DNA from 3 places in the Terrabacter aeriphilus genome. Region 1 is predicted to be linked to each of the others. Evidence: riboswitches for the same ligand, from Rfam matches in the RefSeq annotation. Region 1 holds a riboswitch; each other region holds the start of a gene.

The links. A riboswitch is a leader RNA that binds a small molecule or an ion and turns the genes downstream of it on or off. The one in region 1 is predicted to bind S-adenosylmethionine.
Region 2: another riboswitch for S-adenosylmethionine. It lies ahead of ABD979_RS16985 (bifunctional o-acetylhomoserine/o-acetylserine sulfhydrylase); the one in region 1 lies ahead of metX (homoserine O-acetyltransferase MetX).
Region 3: another riboswitch for S-adenosylmethionine. It lies ahead of ABD979_RS07190 (aminotransferase class V-fold PLP-dependent enzyme); the one in region 1 lies ahead of metX (homoserine O-acetyltransferase MetX).

What each region holds. Positions count from the first base shown of each region.
Region 1 is NZ_BAABIW010000020.1:179,265-182,531, reverse strand. It holds gene ABD979_RS16260 (universal stress protein) at 1-193, opposite strand, end outside; gene metX (homoserine O-acetyltransferase MetX) at 292-1,515, opposite strand; SAM riboswitch class IV at 1,532-1,647, opposite strand; gene ABD979_RS16250 (DUF4192 family protein) at 1,726-3,210, opposite strand.
Region 2 is NZ_BAABIW010000024.1:32,264-35,530, forward strand. It holds gene ABD979_RS16980 (LD-carboxypeptidase) at 1-160, opposite strand, end outside; gene ABD979_RS16985 (bifunctional o-acetylhomoserine/o-acetylserine sulfhydrylase) at 189-1,505, opposite strand; SAM riboswitch class IV at 1,606-1,725, opposite strand; gene ABD979_RS16990 (HNH endonuclease signature motif containing protein) at 1,900-3,267, shown strand, end outside.
Region 3 is NZ_BAABIW010000010.1:49,954-53,220, forward strand. It holds gene ABD979_RS07185 (endonuclease/exonuclease/phosphatase family protein) at 1-136, shown strand, start outside; gene ABD979_RS07190 (aminotransferase class V-fold PLP-dependent enzyme) at 652-2,034, opposite strand; SAM riboswitch class IV at 2,071-2,196, opposite strand; gene ABD979_RS07195 (FtsK/SpoIIIE family DNA translocase) at 2,395-3,267, shown strand, end outside.

The DNA.
Region 1 (3,267 bases):
TCTCCTCCAGCAGCGTCTGCACGCGCGTCAGCTCGGTCTCGAACCGGTGGGCCTCGTTGGCGTCGAAGTCCTTGCCGCCCCGGTGGGAGCTGATCACGACGAGCTTGCTCCCGCGCAGGAGGCATTCCTCCGCTGCTCTCTTGAGCGCCGCACGACCTTCTTTGGTGGCGACATAACCAACGACAATGGCCACTTTCCCGGACCTCCTTGGGACGGAAACACCCAGCTGGTCGAACCGTACCCGAAAACCCGGGTGTGGGAGGGGCGCCCGGCGACGACCTCCGGGCGGCCTCAGCCGCGCGACAGCGCCTCGCGCAGGATGCGCCCGACCTGCTCCTCCTCGATGAGGAAGCCGTCGTGACCGAAGGCCGAGGTGATGTGCGCCCGGGTGGAGCGCGGCAGCGCGGCGTGCAGCTGGTCGGAGAGCCGCGGCGGGTAGAGCCGGTCGGTGTCGACGGAGACGACCGTGCAGTCGGCGACGACGCGCGCGAGCGCCGCCTCGAGGCCGCCGCGGTCGCGCCCGACGTCGTGGGAGTTCATCGCCTCGGTGAGCACGACGTAGGAGTTGGCGTCGAAGCGTCGCGAGAGCTTGCCCGCGTGGTGGTCGAGGTAGGACTCCACGGCGAAGCGACCGCGCTCCCCCGCCCGCAGGGGGTCCTCGCCGAGCTGCGGGCGACGGCCGAAGCGGTCGTCGAGCTCGAGCTCGGTGCGGTAGGTGACGTGCGCGATGCGTCGGGCCAGGCCGAGCCCCGTGACGGGGCGGCGGTCGGTGTCGTAGTAGTCGCCGCCCGCGAAGTCCGGGTCGCTCCGGATGGCGAGCAGCTGGGGCTGGCACCAGGCGATCTGGTCGGCCGTGGCGTAGGGCGTCGACGCGAGCACGACGCACCGGTCGACGTCGTCGGGGTGCGTCACCGCCCACTCCAGGGCGCGCATGCCGCCCATCGAGCCGCCGACCACCGCGGCCAGCCGGCTGATGCCGAGGCGGTCGAGCAGGGCGCGCTCGACCGCGACCTGGTCGCGCACGGTGACGTAGGGGAAGCGGCTGCCCCACGGCCGCTCGTCCGGCGCCTGGCTCGCGGGGCCCGTGCTGCCCTGGCACCCGCCGAGCACGTTCGCCGCGATGACGAACCACTCGTCGGGGTCGACCGGCTGACCCGCGCCGATGAGGGCGTTCCACCAGCCCGGCGAGGGGTGACCGTCGCCGGCCTCGCCGACGACGTGGCTGTCGCCGGTCAGCGCGTGCTCGACGAGGATGACGTTGTCGCCGGCCTCGTTGAGCCGCCCCCACGTCTCGTACGCGATGCGGACGTCGGGCAGCACGCCCCCGCGTTCGAGCTCGACCTCGCCGAGCTCGGCGAAGCGGCGTCGCCCGACGGGGTCGCCGGTGCGCCAGGCGCCGTCCTCGGACGCCCCGGGACCGTGGCCGACGACCGGGGCCACGGGTGCCTGCGGCCGGCCCGGGCGTGCGGCCGGCGTCGGGCGTCGCGTCGTGTGCTGCCGGTGGGTGACGGTCATCGGGGTTGCTCCTGCTCGCTCGCGCTTGCACGCATCCGGGGACGGATGCGGCCGGGTCCTCACCCGGGGCACCCCACCGCGAAGGAGGGTTGCCGACCAGCGAGCCGGGGCTTGTCGCTGGTACTCATGACCTGCCCACGATCCTACGGGAGCCCGGCCCGATGGCCGAGGCTCTCGTCCACGTCGTGGACGCCGGATCCCACGCGCGACTCACGTGCAGCGGTGCGGCCGCAGGCCGCCGTCGAGCGCGTCCCGCAGCAGCCCGGCCAGCACGTGCCCGGGCTCCAGCTCGAGCGCGCGGTCGACCGCGACCCGGGCCCGGGCCCCGTCGCCGCACCACCACGCCACCGCCGCCACGAGCGACAGCAGGGGCGCCGCGTGGACGGCGGGCGTGAGCCGGCAGACCTGCTCGAGCCGCGCCTGCACCACGTGGGGCAGCGTCGCCTCCTCCCAGGCGTCCCAGTCGTCCCCGGCGAGGTCGTCGAGGAGGCCGAGGTCGTCGACGTCGTCCAGCTCGTCGAGGGCGTCCTGCTCGTCGAGGGCGCCCGGTTCTTCGAGGTCTTCGAGGTCGTCGCCCCCGCCACCGTCGTCACCGAGGAGCTCGTCGTCACCGCCCGCCTCGCCGGCGTCGCCGGCCGAACCGGCACCACCGGCGTCCTCCGTTGCTGAGCCGTCGTCCCTGCCGTCCGCGCGCTGCTCCGGACCGGAGAGGTCGACGACGTCACCGAGCAGCCGGTCCTGCGGGGACGCCGCCCCGAGCAGGCGCAGGCCCGGCCCGAGGAACAGCTCGAGGGCCGGCGCGAGCACGTCCGGCGGCGGCCCGAAGACGCTCGAGCCGGGGCAGAGCCACGCGATGACCGCGTCGCGCACGAAGGCGTCGCGCAGCGGCCCCACGAGAGCCGGCAGCCAGTGCTCGATGCCGTAGCCGACGATGTCGCCGCGCAGCACGCCGCCCCAGGCCACGAGCGCGTCGTCGACGAGGAACTCGAGGGGCGTGAGGTCGTCGTCCAGCACACCGAACCGGGCTCCCGCCCGGGCCGCACCGCGGGCCCGGCCCGCCCCGGGCCCCCGACCGCTCCCCCGCGCACCACCCGGCCGGCCGGTCCTCGGCCGACCGGACCTCCCGCGGCGCGACCACCCGCCCGCGTTCGCGTAGCGCCGCTGCCAGTCCTCGACGGACCGGCGCGCGAGGTCGTGCCGCGGCGCGTCGCGCGCGAGCGGCTCGACGAGCCGTGCGAGCTCGCTGCGGTCCGGGAGCACCGCGTGCCCCAGCGCGACGTAGCTGGCGACGGCCGGCACGTCGGCGAGCTCGGGCACCGGCCACCCCTGCTCCGGGCACCGTGCGGAGTGCAGGTCCCACCAGCGCCCCTCGCGCACGACGAGGCGCTCGCGCAGGCCCACGTCGTGGGCGTCCAGCCCGTCGGCGAGGGCGCCGAGCAGTGGCAGCGCCTCGTCGCGGTCGTCCTCGAAGGCCACGAGCGCGACCGCCGTGGGCGCCTCCGTCAGCAGCGTCGGCAGCAACCGGGCCGCGGCCAGGGGCGCCAGCTCCGGGCCGACGAGGTCCAGGCGGGCGACGAGACCGAGCCGGGCGCCGCGGAAGCAGGCGACCACGACGCTCCGGATCGGCTGGAACCCGAGGTGGTAGGGAAGGATGGTCAGCAGCTCGGCCGGCCCGGCCAGGGAGATCTTCGGCATGCGACGAGCCTCGTCACGTCGCCGCCTCTGCGACAGGCCCCGTCCCCAACCTGTGGA
Region 2 (3,267 bases), on a different contig from region 1:
CGACCTCGAAGCCGCGGTCGCGCAGGCACGTGACGGCATACGTGAACCGACCCCAGAGGGCGTCGCCGACGCCCGAGCTCGGCGACGTGACGCCGATGCGGTCGCCGGGACGGAGCGGGGCGGGGTAGCGGATCGGCATGGCCGCCATCGTGCCAGCCATGCCGATCCGTCTCACCCCGGTTTCGGGGTCACACCTTGGCGGCGGTGAAACCCTGCTCGAGGTCGGCGAGGATGTCGTCGATGTGCTCGATGCCGACCGAGAGGCGCACGAGGCCGGGGGTGACGCCCGCGGCGAGGCGGTCCGCGTCGGGGCCCTGCGAGTGCGTCGTGGAGGCCGGGTGGATGACGAGCGAGCGCACGTCGCCGATGTTCGCGACGTGGCTGTGCAGCGTCAGGGCCTCGACGAACTTCTTGCCCGCCTCGAGCCCGCCCGCGATCTCGAAGGACAGCACGGCACCCGCGCCACGAGGGGTGTACTTCTCGGCAAGAGCGTGGGAAGGGCTGTCGGGCAAGGACGCCCACACGACGCGCTCCACCTGGTCGTGACCCTGGAGGAACGCGGCGACCTGGTGCGCGTTCTCGATGTGCCGCTCGATGCGCAGCGACAGCGTCTCGATGCCCTGGGCGATGAGGAAGGCGTTGAACGGCGACGCCGCGGGGCCGAGGTCGCGCAGCAGCTGCACGCGGGCCTTGAGGATGAAGGCGAGGTTGGCGCCGAGCGGGCTGCCCACGCCGAGGTCCCGGGCGAAGACGAGGCCGTGGTAGCTCTCCTCGGGGGTGTTGTAGTTCGGGAACTTCTCCGGGTCGGCGGCGAAGTCGAAGTTGCCTGAGTCGACGATGACCCCGGCGATCGACGTGCCGTGGCCACCGAGGTACTTCGTGGCCGAGTGCACGACGACGTCGGCGCCCCACTCGATGGGGCGGATGAGGTAGGGCGTCGCGACGGTGTTGTCGACGACGAGGGGCACGCCGTGCTCGTGGGCGACGGCGGCCACCGCCTCGATGTCGAGGATCTCGCTCTTCGGGTTGGCGATGGTCTCGCCGAAGAGGAGCTTCGTGTTCGGCCGGATCGCGGCCCGCCACGACTCGATCGAGGTGGGGTCCTCGACGAAGCCGACCTCGATGCCGAACTTCGGCAGGGTGTGCTTGAAGAGGTTGTAGGTGCCGCCGTAGAGGCTCGGCGAGGCGACGACGTGGTCACCGGCCTCGGCGATGTTGAGCACGGCGAGGGTCTCGGCGGCCTGGCCCGACGCGACGAGGAGCGCGCCCACGCCGCCCTCGAGGGCCGCGATGCGCTGCTCGACGACGTCGGTCGTCGGGTTCATCAGGCGGGTGTAGATGTTGCCGAACTCCTTGAGCCCGAAGAGGTTCGCCGCATGCTCGGTGTCGTTGAAGACGTAGCTCGTCGTCTGGTAGATCGGGAGCGCTCGGGCGCCTGTCGCGGTGTCGGCGCTCTGTCCGGCGTGGATCTGCTTGGTCTCGAAGGACCAGTGGGGCTCGGTCATCGGTCGTCCTGCTCTTCCTGGGTCGTGTCGATGACCGGGGCTCGGGATCGTCGTGACGACCCGGGCCCGTCGCACCGACGGGTCGGTGCGGGAGAGGAGCTCTCCGCGCTTGCCCGAGCGCCGGGTGGCGTCGACGGGCCAGGTCTTCACCCGGGGCACCCCACCGCGGTTGGAGGGTTGCCGGCCAGCGAGCCGGGGCTTGTCGCTGGCGCTCATGACCTGCCGTGAGTGTACGAACTCGTGTCCACCTGTCGGGAGGAGGTGTCCTCATCGTGGACGCCGGCAGGACTGGAGGTTGACGAGGTGTTCGAACACCTGTTCTAATTGAGGGCAGGGGAGGAGCTCGACGGGCGCTGGGGGAGGCGCCGTCGACGCAGGTGGGGAGGAGGGGCTCGTGCCGTACCTGACGACGTCGCCGAGCGATGCGGGACGCCCAGCGGTCCTCGGCGCCTTCGGACTTCGGCTGTGGCGCGTCAGCCCCGACTCCGACGGCCGCGACGGCGGGGGAGTCGGCCCGGGCCCGGAGGCGCAGGCCGGATCGGGCGCACCGGTGCGCGTCGGGTCGATCGCGGAGGCTCCCGATGGTTCGAGCGCTGACGCTCGCCCCGGCTCGCTCGCTGGGGCAGGTGTTCGGCCGGGCGACGCCGACCAGGCCACCCGTGACGAGCGGCTGCGCTCGGCCGAGCGTCTCGACGCCCTGGCGAGGGCGGGTGAGGACGTGCTCGCCGAGATCGAGGCGCTCGAGCGGGCCAAGGCGCGCGTCGAGGCCGACCTGCTCGCCGCCTACGGCACGCTGCACAGCATCGAGGCGCAGCAGATCGAGGCGTTGCCGGCCGGCGCACCGTCACGACTGGCGGGGGCGGTGTCGACCGACCGTGTCGTCGGTGAGGAGATCGCGCTCGCGACCGGGGTGGGCCCCGGGGAGGTGGCCCACCGGCTGGCCCTGGCGACGTCCCCGCGGCGTCACCGACTGGTCCTGCGGGCCCTTCGCGACGGGGCGATCACCCTGCAGCGCGCCCTGCAGGTCGTCTCCGAGACCGCCTGCCTGTCGGATGCCGACGTGGCGACCGTCGAGGAGTCGGTGCTGGCGCCGACGCGCGACGGCCTGCCGCTCTCGCAGCGCACCTTCACCTCGCGGCTGAGGCGAGCGGTCGCCGCGGTCGACGAGCTGGGTGCGGCCGAGCGGCGCAGCCGGGCGCGGGTGCGCCGCGGCGTGTACTGCCGGATGGTCGCGGACGGCATGGGGTGCCTGACGATGACGACCGATGCCGCGACGATCGCGGCGATCCTCGACCGGCTCGACGCGGCCGCCCGCACCCTACGGGCCGCCGGGGATCCGCGAACGCTCGACCAGCTGCGCTGCGACCTCATGGCCGAGGCCCTGCTGCGCGGCCACCTCGGCGCCGCGCGGAACGGCGCCCCCTGCCCCGGCTGCGGTGCTCCCGACGCACCGAACGGCGATCCGCGGGAGGGCTCTGCCAGCGGCGATCCGCGGGAGGGCTCTGCCAGCGGCGATCCGCGGGGGTCCGCGACGGTCGGCGAACCAGACGGACGGAGCGGTGAGGCGCCGGCGCGCGCGTGGATCGTCGTGCCGTTCGAGGTGGCGGTCGGGCTGTCCGACGCGCCCTGCGAGCTGCCAGGGCACGGCTGGGTGACCGCCGAGCACGCCCGCGCCATCATCACGAGGCCCGGATCGGTCTGGCACACGCTTCCCGTCGACGTCCGCACCGGTGAGGCCCTGGGCCGGCCCACGGCGGGCTAC
Region 3 (3,267 bases), on a different contig from region 1:
AGGCAACCGGCTGCCGCCCTTCGTCCAGCTCGACCACGTGCTGAGCCGGGGGCTCACCGTCGTCTCCGCCGGCCAGGTGGCGATGAACCGCGCCGACCACGCCGCGGTCTGGGCCGCCTACGCCCTGCCGCGCTGAGCGCGCAGCCACCCGGGCATCCGGTGATGGCAGCGGCCCCGGTGGGGCGGGGGTGGGGTCCCGGTGGGTCTGGTGGCTTCCTCTGCGTCGCGTCGTGTGGTGACGCACGGGGTGGGGGCGGGCTGTGGGCGTGGGCGTGGCGGGTGCCGGTGGGTCTGCTGGCGTTCTCTGCGCGTTGCGTCGTGTGGTGACGCGTCGGTAGCAGGCCGCATCGGACGCCGCCCAACAGCAGCTACGGCGGCGCGTGACGGAGACCGTGGCTGGGTCGCGTGGGGACGCCATGTGGGGACGCCATGTGGGGACGCCATGCAGAGGACTCGGGGGTGGGTGCCCGCGGTGAGGCAGTCAGGCGGTGGCTGGTCTGGGCGCGTCGGGTGGCGACGCAACGCAGAGGCGCGGGGAGGGTGCCCGGTGCAGGCTGTCGAGCCAGTGGTTGGTCGGTGCGCGTCGGGTGGCGACGCAACGCAGAGGGGCTGCGTGGCTCCACCCCGCTGGGTCAGCCCAACCGGGCCGGGTCACCAGGGGCGCTGGACCTCGACGTCGCGGGGGTCGGCGCCCTCGATGCTCCACCCTGCGTCGGTGCGGGTCCACGTGGCGTCGGTCCCCTCCTCGACGAGGCGGGAGACGGCCGCGACGAGACGCTCGACGCCCTCGAGCGTGCTGCCGAGACCGATGCTGGCCCGCACGGCCGTCGTGGAGCGCTCGCCCCACGGGTCGTCGAGCAGCTCGTCGACGAGCAGGTGCGCGCAGAACTTCCCGTCGCGCACCCCGATGCCGTGCTCGACCGAGAGCACCTGCGAGACGAGCGAGGAGTCCCAGCCGTCGACGGTGAAGGCGACGACGCCGACGCGGTCGTGCTCGTCGCCGAAGATCGAGAGCAGCTCGACCCCGGGAACCTCCTCGAGACCGGCCCGCAGGCTCCCGAGCAGCTGCTCCTCGTGCGCCTCGATCGCCTCGCGGTGGCGCGTGATCGTCGCGCAGGCCGCCGCGAGCGCGACCGCGCCGATGACGTTCGGGCTCCCGCCCTCGTGCCGTGCCGGGCCGGTGGCCCACGTCGTGCCGTCCTCGGTGACCGACCGGGTCGCGCCGCCGCCGAGCAGGTAGGGGTTGCCCGCGTCGAGCCAGTCCGAGCGCCCGGCCAGCACGCCGGCGCCGTAGGGCGCGTACGTCTTGTGGCCCGAGAAGGCCACGTAGTCGGCGTCCCAGGCGTCGAGGTCGATGGTCCGGTGGGCCGACAGCTGGGCGGCGTCCACGGCCACGCGCGCACCGTGCTCGTGCGCCAGGGCGGAGAAGCGCTCGATCGGCCACACCTCGCCGGTGACGTTCGAGGCCGCGGTGAGCACGACGAGGCGGTGCCGCGACGGGTGGTCGACGAGCGCCTCCTCGAGCAGCTGCCGGGCGTCCTCGACCGTCTGGGGAACGGGCAGGCGCACCGTGCGGAAGCGCCCCCACGGGAGCAGCGTCGAGTGGTGCTCGGTGCCGAAGACGAAGACGGTCGTGCGGCTGGGGAGCGCCTTGGACAGCAGCGCCCACGAGTCGGTCGTCGACCGGGTGAAGATCACGGTGTCGTCCGCGCGGGCGCCGACGAAGGCGGCGACCTCGGCGCGCGCCTGCTCGAACCACGCGCTCGTGACCCGCGAGGCGAAACCGGCGCCGCGGTGCACGGACGAGTAGGTCCGCAGGGCCCGGTCGACGGCCTCCCGCACCGTCTCGAGCGCCGGGGTCGACGCGGCGTGGTCGAGGTTCGCGTAGGCGACCTCGCCGTGCAGCGTCGGAACGCGCAGGTCCGAGCCGACGACGGCCGGCAGGCTGTGCGCCTCCGGCACGACGTGCAGCGTGCGCGTGCGCACGACCGGGGCGGTGGCGCCGCCACAGAGCGAGGAGGGGAGAACCGACATGACACTGCTCCTGGGTCCAGGGACCCACCGGTTGCAGGTCCGCGCTTGCCGGCCTCTGCGTCACGAACGCGCAGAGGACGGCCTGGTCGTCACCCGGAGCACCCCACCGCGGAGGAGGGTTGCTGGCCAGCGAGCCGGGGCTTGTCGCTGGCACTCATGACCTGCCGTCGAGGTTAGGGCCCCGGCTCGCGGGCTGTCCACCGTTCGGTCCTGCCGTGTCGCGATCTGAGACGCCCCGTGCGTCGAGGGCCCCGCGCCGGAGCCGGCCGAGGCCGCCGGGGATGCGGACGGCATACGGAATCGGGTGCTGTTGCGCGTGTGACGCGTGAGTTCGAAGGGGCGTTCACGTACGGTGCCAGCATGGCGACACGTCCGTCCGGCACCCAACGACCCAGCAGCGCAGCCACCTCGCGCGCCAAGGGTTCCTCGAGCGGCGCCTCGTCCCGCCCTCCGGCAGCGCGCTCGACGCGGCCGGCGCAGCGCAAGCCGGCGGCCCGCAAGCCGGCACCGAAGACGGCGAAGACGCGCGGGGGCGGGCTCCCCTTCCCGCTCGGCGCCGTGCGCAACACGTGGATGGGTGTCTCGCACCTCGCCGGCGGCGCGGTGCGCCGGGTCGGCCACAGCGCGGCCGAGCTCGAGCCCGAGCACCGCCGCGACGGACTGGGCTTCGCCCTGCTCGCGCTCGCGGTCGTCGTCGCCGCCCGCGAGTGGTGGGGTGTCTCGGGCACCTTCGGCCAGGTCGTGCACGCCGTCTTCGCCGGGACCTTCGGCCGCGTCGCGTACGCCGTGCCGCTCGTGCTGCTCGCCCTCGGCCTGCGCATGCTGCGCGCCCCCCAGGACGAGGCGGCCACGAACCGCGTCGTCGTCGGCACCATCGCCCTGACGTTCGCCGCCTGCGGGCTGGCGCACCTCGCCGACGGCATCCCGAACCCGCCCGACGGCGCCGACGGGATGCGCGCCGCGGGCGGCATCCTCGGCTTCCTCGCCTCGAGCCCGCTGGCGGCAGCCGTGTCGACCTACGGCGCGCTCGCCCTGCTCGTGCTGCTCGGCCTCTTCGGGTTGCTCGTCATCACGGCGACGCCCGTCAACATGATCCCCGAGCGGATGCGCCAGCTGCGGGCCCTCGTCATCCACCGCGAGGGCGACGACGGGGCCGACGAGCTCGACGCCCCCGCAGCCGCCGTGAAGCGGGCCCGTCGCAAGCCCGTCGACCTCGCCGAGCGCGACGGCGAC